Regions from separate parts of the Rahnella sp. BIGb0236 genome, predicted to be linked through region 1. Evidence: predicted binding sites of a transcription regulator. Region 1 holds the regulator's gene; the other holds the start of a gene.

Region 1 (4,802 bases):
ACGTTTATGGGCGGGCTGGCGATGCTGGCACGTGCACAAGGGCATCAGGTAACCGGTTCGGACGACAACGTTTATCCACCGATGAGTACGCTGCTGGAAAATCAGGGGATCGACCTGATCCAGGGTTACGATCCTGCCCAATTAGATCCTCAGCCCGATCTGGTGATCATCGGTAACGCGATGACGCGCGGTAATCCTTGCGTCGAGGCCGTGCTGGAACAGGGGATCCCTTATGTCTCCGGCCCGCAGTGGCTGCATGATCATGTTCTGCCAGAGCGCTGGGTGATCGCCGTTGCGGGTACGCACGGTAAAACCACCACCGCCGGCATGGTGACGTGGATCCTCGAAGCCTGTGGTTATGAACCGGGTTACGTCATTGGCGGCGTGCCGGGCAATTTCGAGGTTTCTGCGCGTCTGGGTAACAGCCCGTTTATGGTGCTGGAAGCCGATGAGTACGACTGTGCCTTCTTTGATAAGCGATCCAAATTCGTTCATTACAGCCCGCGCACCCTGATCCTCAATAACCTTGAGTTTGATCACGCGGATATCTTTGATGATCTGAAAGCGATCCAGAAACAGTTCCACCATCTGGTGCGTCTGGTGCCGGGTAAAGGCAAGATCATTCTGCCTGAGCATGACACGCCACTGAAACAAGTGATGGCAATGGGATGCTGGAGCGAGCAGGAATTTGCGGGTGAGGCGGAAAATTGTGCGTGGGATGCGAAGAAACTGACGCCGGACGCCAGCTCGTTCGAGGTTTATCTGCACGGTGAAGTTGTCGGGCAGGTGAACTGGAATCTGGTCGGCGAACACAACATGCATAACGGGCTGATGGCGATTGCCGCGGCACGTCATGTCGGCGTGAAGCCGGAAGATGCCTGCAAAGCGCTGGGTGATTTCATCAATGCCCGTCGCCGTCTCGAACTGCGCGGCGTGGAAAATGATGTCAGCGTCTATGACGATTTTGCCCATCACCCGACGGCGATTCTGGCGACGCTTTCAGCCTTACGCAGCAAAGTCGGCGGCACCGCACGTATTCTGGCCGTGCTCGAACCGCGCTCCAATACCATGAAAATGGGCATGAGCAAAAATGAACTGGCGCCTTCGCTGGGGCGCGCCGATGAAGTCTTCCTGTTACAGCCGCAACACATTCCGTGGCAGGTGGCGGAAGTGGCGGAACACTGCATCCAGCCCGCACACTGGAGTGCAGACGTCGATTCACTGGTGGATATGGTGATTAAAGCGTCCCTGCCGGGCGACCATATTCTGGTGATGAGCAATGGTGGCTTCGGCGGTATTCATGGAAAACTGCTGGCGGCACTGGCAGCGAAAGCCGACGCGGCACAACAGATTTAAAACAGCATGCCATGAATGAGAAGCACAGCGCAGGCTGTGCTTTTTTTTGCGTTTCTGGCGGGATGGGTGAAATCTCACGCAAAAAAAAGCCCTCAAAAATTGAGGGCCAAAGGGTGTCGTCGGACAGGACGACGAGGGTATCGTTAGCAAGAGAGTACGGCAGTGGCAGTGTCTGCTCTCTTTCCAGCCTCAACAGCGCCATTTATTTTCGCTGTTTCGTTTCTTCAATCAGTGGCTGTTGAAACCCGGTAACGCTAATTCAATGAATACTCAAACAGTGGCCCGGTTACGGGACTCCCCGGAAATCTTACTGATAGATTTCTGCGGTTGCGTGATAGGCACCGTCGTTATGGGCCTCGATCACGCGGAATGATTTTGCACCTTTAGCATCGGCTTTATCAGACAGTTGCTGGCGGATATCGGTTGGCGCACCGTCAACACCGCTGACGCTGATCACGCCCATTGGTTGCAGGTTTTCTGCCTGTTGATTAGTGATCAGGTTGGCCGCTGAGGCGCCAAAAGACACAGCAGACAGCAGGCTAAGGGCAGCAATAGTTGTAATGATTTTCATGATAATTTCCTGAATTCGCAGACGTTGGTGCATTTTTTCAGAGAGCAACGTCGGTTGAGATTTGGATTCATCAGGACTGTGATATCGGGGTTCAGGCGCGCGTAAAGCGGGCGGGAACGTGATGAGGCAGCGACAAATCCGTCTTATTGCGCAATGCGCGGGCCCGAGTCATTCAGGCCCTTCGCTTCGTTTACCTGAGACTTATTGGTAAATTTCCGCAGTAGCGTGGTAGTTACCTTCTTCACGTACTTCGATCACGCGGAAGGCTTTGGCACCCTGTGCATCGGCTTTATCAGACAGTGCCTGACGGATATCAGAAGGGGCACCGGCAACGCCGCTGACGCTGATCATACCGCGTGGTTGCATATTTGCTGCTTGTTCCTGACTAACAGGTTGTGCTGCAAAAGCGCCAAATGACAGTGCAGAGAGAATGCTTAATGTTGCGATTGTAGTTTTAACGTTCATGATTTTGACCTCGTCGATTTTATTATGTTGGTAATGTCCGGTGCTTCACACCACGGAAATGAGTATACATCTAGTCACTCTAAATATTAATAGTTTGCTAATAGTTATTTGGGTGGTTATCTGTGTCCTATTTGTATTTTTAATAACTAAAAGGAATAAAGAATGGCTATTAAGTGTTCTTTTTGTGTTAATTTTTCGTAAAATCAATAGATTGAGTGAATTTGACTATTTGTGCTCATTTTTGCAGTGAATCACATCGTTGAAATATTTATGTGACGGGAATGTGCGTGTTGTGAAGATCGTTAACAGTGGATCTGACGTGTCTGACGGCATTGAGGGACATAAAAGAAGGGAAGGGCGGAAGAGGAATGAGGCCAGAAACGTGATTCTTCTGACCTCAGGCACAGAATGAAAGCGTGAGGACGGGCAAAATAACTGAGATTACAGTTCCTGCTCAAACAAACTCAGGATCGCATCATGGAGTTGTTTGACGCTAAAGCCGCGTGCAGGCGTGGTGAAGATCGTATCGTCACCGGCGATGGTGCCGAGGATCCCTTCGGATTTCCCCAAAGAATCGAGCAAACGCGCGATCAGCTGTGCGGCACCCGGACTGGTTCTGATCACCACAACGGCGTCGTTATAATCAATATCCAGGACCAGATTTTTCAGCGGACTGGTTGTTGTCGGCACACCAATTTCAGCCGGCAGACAGTACACCATTTCCATTTTGGCATTACGGGTTCTTACGGCACCGAACTTGGTCAGCATCCGTGAGACTTTTGACTGATTGATATTTTCGAAACCGTCATCCTGAAGTGCGACCACAATTTCGCCCTGAGAACTGAATTTCTCTTCCTTCAAAAGCGCCTTGAAGGCTTTGATCAAATCTTCCTGTTTAGCAGGATTACGCATTTTGCACCCTGGTCTCTGTATCGTTGTTGGGTTGATTATGCAGATAATTGCATTTTTATGCAACACGGGTCAACGACGCAGATCGCGAATTCTGCATCCAGCAAGGAATGTCAGCGTCATGCTTTACAGCGGCAGGTAATGAATATGCCAAAATTGTGCATTGCCTGTTACTTCGGGTGCGCAACGGGCGGTTTGGCTGATGATCTCGATTCAGCTCTCACATTGGAGCGAATTTAACCATTTATTAACCTGGTGGGTTTTGTGGTGCTACTTTTAATGGTGTAGCTTCCCGACAAAAAGCCATAAAAGACAGTAAAAAGGTGACGTTAGAGAGTTTATTTACTTTCTAAACGACCCACCTCAGATTCTCTGCAAGTGAGCGATTGTTTTTAACAGCATAAGTGATTAAGGTCACACTAAAAATAAATCCACGACACTTATAAGTTAATGATAAAAAAGGAGTATAGGATGAAAGTTGCAGTTCTAGGTGCTGCGGGCGGTATCGGTCAGGCCCTCGCACTTCTGCTCAAGACCCAGCTACCTTCCGGTTCCGAACTCTCATTATATGATATCGCGCCGGTTACTCCGGGTGTCGCCGTCGATCTCAGTCATATCCCGACTGCGGTCAACATTAAAGGGTTCTGTGGTGAGGATGCCACCCCGGCGCTGGAAGGCGCTGATATCGTCCTGATTTCCGCAGGTGTGGCGCGTAAGCCGGGAATGGATCGCTCCGATCTTTTTAACGTAAACGCCGGGATCGTCCGCAATCTGATCCAACAGGTTGCCACGACGTGTCCAAAAGCCTGCATTGGTGTGATCACCAACCCGGTCAATACCACTGTGGCGATCGCGGCTGAAGTCCTGAAGAACGCGGGCGTATACGATAAAAACAAACTGTTTGGCGTCACCACGCTGGACGCCATTCGCTCAAATACTTTTGTGGCTGAACTTAAGGGTAAACAACCCGAAGCGATCGACGTGCCGGTGATTGGCGGCCATTCCGGCGTGACCATTCTGCCTTTATTGTCTCAGATCCCGGATGTGTCATTCAGTGAAAGCGAAATCGCTGCGCTGACCAAACGTATTCAGAACGCCGGAACGGAAGTGGTGGAAGCCAAAGCCGGTGGCGGTTCTGCGACCCTGTCGATGGGTCAGGCTGCGGCGCGTTTCGGTTTATCGCTGGTACGTGCCATGCAAGGCGAAAGCAATGTTGTGGAATGTGCCTATGTGGAAGGTAAAGGCGAATATGCTCGATTCTTCGCCCAGCCCGTCCTGTTAGGTAAAAATGGTATCGCAGAGCTCATCGATATTGGCAAGCTCAGCGCCTTTGAACAGCAGTCACTGGATTCAATGCTGGATATCCTGCGTAAAGATATCGAGCTGGGTGAACAGTTTATTAATCACTGATTTTTGCAATAAAGCCGCCGGATACCTGGCGGCTTTTGCTTTCTGCTAATCGTGTTTTTCTCCTGGTACGCGGCAACGGCGCTCAATAATC
Region 2 (4,802 bases), on a different contig from region 1:
GTTCGGGTTACCGTCGCGGTCGCCACCCATCCAGGACGTGAAGCGCACCGGCACTGCTTCCACCGGCATTTTGTAATCCAGCGAGGATTCCAGCTGTTCGTTCAGTTCACGCAGGAAAGCAGGCACGCCTTCCCACAGGCTGTTTTCCACAACGGCAAAACCCCATTTGGCTTCATCCACCGGAGAAGGGCGGTTTTTGCGGATTTCATCGGTATGCCATGACTGCGCGATCAACTGGCGCAGGCGGCGCATGATCTGTTTGCGCTCGTAATCGGCCAGATCGTTATGGTCGAGTTGTTTGAGGCAGTTATTCACTTCCACCAGTTTGTGGATCAGCGTGCGGCGGGCAATTTCTGTCGGGTGCGCGGTCAGCACCAGTTCGATAGAAAGCTGGTCAACGGCATCACGTAACTGCTGGTCAGAGAGATTTTTGGATTTCAGGCGATCGAACAATTGGGCCAGCGCTTCAGGATTGCTGGCGGCTTCGCCGTGCGGCGAAATGCTGTGATATTGCTCAGCCACGTTGGCTAAGTTCAGAAACTGGCTAAAAGCACGGGCAACAGGCAGCAGCTCATCATTAGAGAGATTTTGCAGCGTTGACAGCAACTCCTGTCGATCCGCTTCGTTTCCGGCGCGGGAGGATTTCGACAGCTTACGGATTTTCTCAACACGATCCAGGATATGTTCTCCCAACGTATCTTTGATCGTGTCGCCCAGCAATTTACCTAAGGTACTGACATTACTTCGCATTGCGGAATATTGTTCGTTCATATTACCTCTGACCCGTTCTCTCGTTTAATTTTTATATTCTGTAAATAACTTTCACCCGTCAGGCATTCTTGCCCCGTTCACCCTGCCAACCTGGCCACACTTTTTAAATTCAGCCCCTGTTTTAACCCAAAAACCCCCGATCACTCACGTGAAAAATGGTCTTTTTGGCCATGTCGCTGAAATTTAATTACAACCGCGACGATATCAGTTTGGCTAATCGCACGTTTGTACAGTATCAAAGGGCGCCCGTGAGCGCCCTGATTGTTTCTTCATCAATCCGACATTCAGGATCAGTGATAACAGAAGTGATGAACGACCTGAGAAATCAGCTCGCGAGTCGGTTTAATGAACGCCGTATCAATATATTCATCTGGCTGATGCGCCTGATCGATAGAACCCGGCCCCAGCACCAGCGTCGGACACAGTTCCTGAATAAACGGCGCTTCGGTGCAGTAGTTAACGATTTCCGTTTCCACACCTAACAGCTTCTCAACCACCTGCACCAGCGGGTGATCCGGCGGACATTCATAGCCCGGGATCGGCGGATGCAGTTCTTCAATCACAATACGTCCCGGCCAGCGTTCGCTGACCGGTGCCAGCGCTTCATTCAGCAGACCGTCAATGTCGGTGAGTGTCAGACCCGGCAGCGGCCGGATATCCATATGCATTTCGCAACACGCGCAGATACGGTTTGGCGCATCGCCGCCGTTAATGTAACCAAAGTTCATGGTCGGGTACGGGATGACGAAACCACTGTGGTTGTAACGGGTTTTCAGCGTATTGCGCAGCGTCATTAAATGGGTAATCGATTCGTGCATCAGCTCAATCGCGTTCACGCCGCGCGACGGATCGCTGGAATGGCCGGACTGACCGGTGATACGAATGGCATTGGACAGATGGCCTTTATGCGCACGAACCGGCTTGAGGGAGGTCGGTTCGCCGATGATCGCGCAGTCAGGACGAATGCTGGCGTTTTTGGAGAAATAGCTGGCACCGGCCATGGTGGTTTCTTCATCGGCGGTCGCCAGAATATACAGCGGTTTAGTCAGTTTGGTCAGATCGACATCGCGCAGTGAATCGAGGATAAAGGCGAAGAAACCTTTCATGTCGGCAGTGCCCAGACCATAGAGCTTATTTTCATGCTCGGTCAGGGTGAAAGGATCACGTGTCCAGCGGCCGTCATCGAACGGAACGGTGTCGGTATGACCGGCCAGTAACAGACCGCCCGCACCTGTACCGGTACTGGCTAACATATTGAATTTATGGCGCGTTCCTGGAACGGGTTGCACTTCGACGTTGAAGCCTAAATCACCGAACCAGCCTGCCAGTAAATTGATTAACGTCTCATTGCTCTGGTCCAGTGCAGCGTCTGTGGCGCTGATGGAAGGGGTTGCGATTAACGCCCGGTAGAGCTCAATAAAAGGAGGTAATTTCATCTTCACTGTTGACAGCCTTTAGTTAGGGTAGTATTCATATTCATGCAATAATTGTGAATAAAAATACAATAAGCCAGCGCGTAAGGAAACCGGAAAAAATTCATCCGGCCCCTACCCAAAAAATTGAGAAGGTGAACAAGCCCTATGTTGAATACGCTGATTGTTGGTGCCACAGGCTATGCCGGTGCTGAACTCGCTGCATACCTGAATCGCCACCCACATATGAACATAACCGGTTTAACGGTTTCAGCGCAAAGTGCAGATGCAGGAAAATTGCTTTCTGATTTGCATCCTCAATTAAAAGGCATCGTCGATCTGCCGGTCCGGCCGCTGACCGACGTGGCGGAAGCCGCAAAAGGCGTCGATGTGGTGTTTCTGGCGACGGCGCATGAAGTCAGCCACGATTTAGCGCCGCAGTTCCTGGCGGCGGGCTGCGTGGTCTTCGATCTCTCCGGTGCCTTCCGTGTCAGCAAACCTGAGTTTTACACCGAATTTTACGGCTTTGAGCATCAGCATACCGATTTGCTGGATAAAGCCGTGTACGGCCTGGCCGAATGGCAGGCGGACAAATTAAAAGACGCACAGCTGATTGCCGTCCCGGGTTGCTACCCGACTGCGTCACAGCTGGCGCTCAAACCCCTTATCGAAAATGGGTTGCTCAACGACAGCCAGTGGCCGGTGATCAACGCCACCAGCGGCGTCAGCGGCGCGGGCCGTAAAGCCACGCTGGGCAACAGCTTCTGTGAAGTCAGCCTTCAGCCTTACAAATTGTTCAATCATCGTCATCATCCTGAAATTGTCGAGCATCTTGGGGTGCCGGTGATTTTCACTCCGCATCTGGGTAATTTCCCGCGCGGTATTCTGGCGACCATCACCTGCCGTCTGAAGGCCGGTGTGACGGAGCAGGACGTGGCGGAAGCTTTCCATAATGCCTATCACGATAAACCGCTGGTGCGCTTGTACACCAAAGGCGTTCCGGCGCTGAAAGACGTGGTCGGCCTGCCGTTCTGCGATATCGGTTTTGCGGTGAAAGGTGAGCATCTGATTGTGGTCGCGACGGAAGATAACGTTCTGAAAGGCGCGTCTGCACAGGCGGTTCAGTGCATGAATATCCGTTTCGGTTTCCCTGAGACGCAGTCACTGCTTTAACCCTCCGTCAGATTGTCAGTAAACAGAAAACAACCGCCCCTGAGCGTTTATTCAGACGCGCAGGGGTGGTAGATTGAATCAAAACCTATTGTTATTAATTAACATTCTCAACCGGTCGGGGCGCGAACAGCTATGAATCCGTTAGTCATCAAGTTAGGTGGTGTGTTGCTGGACAATGAAGAAGCACTTGAGCGCCTGTTCATGGCGGTTGTGGCTTATCGTCAGGAATATCACCGCCCGCTGGTCATTGTTCACGGTGGCGGCTGCCTGGTTGATGAGCTGATGAAAAAGCTGAATCTGCCGGTGGTGAAAAAAGCCGGTCTGCGTGTGACTCCGGCGGATCAGATTGACATCATTACTGGCGCGCTCGCGGGCAGCGCCAACAAAACCCTGCTGGCCTGGGCGGTCAAAAACCACATCAATGCGGTGGGGCTGTCTCTGGCGGACGGCGGCACGGTCAGCGTGACGCAACTGGATGAATCACTGGGCTATGTCGGTAAAGCCGAAGCCGGTAATCCGGCGCTGATCAACACGCTGCACGGTGCAGGCTACCTGCCGATTGTCAGCTCTATCGGTATCACCGCTGCCGGTGAACTGATGAACGTCAATGCCGATCAGGCGGCGACGGCGCTGGCGGCCACGCTGGGCGCGGATCTGATCCTGCTGTCTGATGTGAGCGGTATTCTCGATGGCAAAGGCCAGCGCATTCCTGAGATGAGTGCGGAGAAAGCCGAACAGCTTATCGATCAGGGGATTATCACTGACGGCATGATCGTCAAAGTTCACGCTGCGCTGGACGCCGCACGTTCTCTCGGACGTCCGGTCGATATCGCCAGCTGGCGTCACGCCGAGCAATTGCCGGCATTGTTTAACGGCGTCGCGATCGGCACACGCATTTTGGCGTAACGCATCGTCCGGCGTATCCGGTACACACTTTTGTCAGGGCGCAGCAGAGTGCGCCCTTTTGCATAAAAAATTTCAGGAGCAGGAAAATGGCACTTTGGGGCGGACGTTTTACTCAGGCAGCGGATCAGCGGTTTAAAGAACTGAATGACTCATTGCGTTTCGATTACCGGCTGGCAGAGCAGGACATCGTCGGTTCCGTGGCCTGGTCCAAAGCGCTGGTGACCGTCAACGTTTTAACGGCTGACGAGCAAATTCAGCTGGAAGAGGCGCTGACCGTTCTGCTGGAAGAAGTCCGTGCCAACCCGCGCGCTATTTTAGCCAGCGATGCAGAAGATATTCACAGCTGGGTTGAAGGCAAACTGATCGACAAAGTCGGCAATCTCGGTAAGAAACTGCATACCGGCCGCAGCCGTAACGATCAGGTCGCGACTGACATTAAACTGTGGTGCAAAGCGCAGGTCGTGGAACTGGGCGACGCGCTGCATCATTTACAGCAGGCGTTGGTCGCCACTGCCGAAGCCAATCAGGACGCGGTGATGC

The links. Region 1 encodes ArgR, which controls arginine synthesis, uptake and breakdown. Its sites were predicted from a motif close to ANTGAATAAAAATACANT; they were not measured.
Region 2: the regulator ArgR is predicted to act here: its motif matches at 2,260-2,277, upstream of argC (N-acetyl-gamma-glutamyl-phosphate reductase).

The regions. Positions count from the first base shown of each region.
Region 1 covers NZ_SOAO01000006.1:244,763-249,564, reverse strand. Annotated here, with positions in the region: gene mpl (UDP-N-acetylmuramate:L-alanyl-gamma-D-glutamyl-meso-diaminopimelate ligase) at 1-1,356, shown strand, start outside; gene yhcN (peroxide/acid stress response protein YhcN) at 1,664-1,927, opposite strand; gene yhcN (peroxide/acid stress response protein YhcN) at 2,129-2,392, opposite strand; gene argR (transcriptional regulator ArgR) at 2,834-3,304, opposite strand; gene mdh (malate dehydrogenase) at 3,773-4,711, shown strand; gene EDF78_RS14650 (helix-turn-helix transcriptional regulator) at 4,757-4,802, opposite strand, start outside.
Region 2 covers NZ_SOAO01000015.1:102,624-107,425, forward strand. Annotated here, with positions in the region: gene ppc (phosphoenolpyruvate carboxylase) at 1-771, opposite strand, end outside; gene argE (acetylornithine deacetylase) at 1,062-2,213, opposite strand; gene argC (N-acetyl-gamma-glutamyl-phosphate reductase) at 2,352-3,356, shown strand; gene argB (acetylglutamate kinase) at 3,489-4,262, shown strand; gene argH (argininosuccinate lyase) at 4,349-4,802, shown strand, end outside.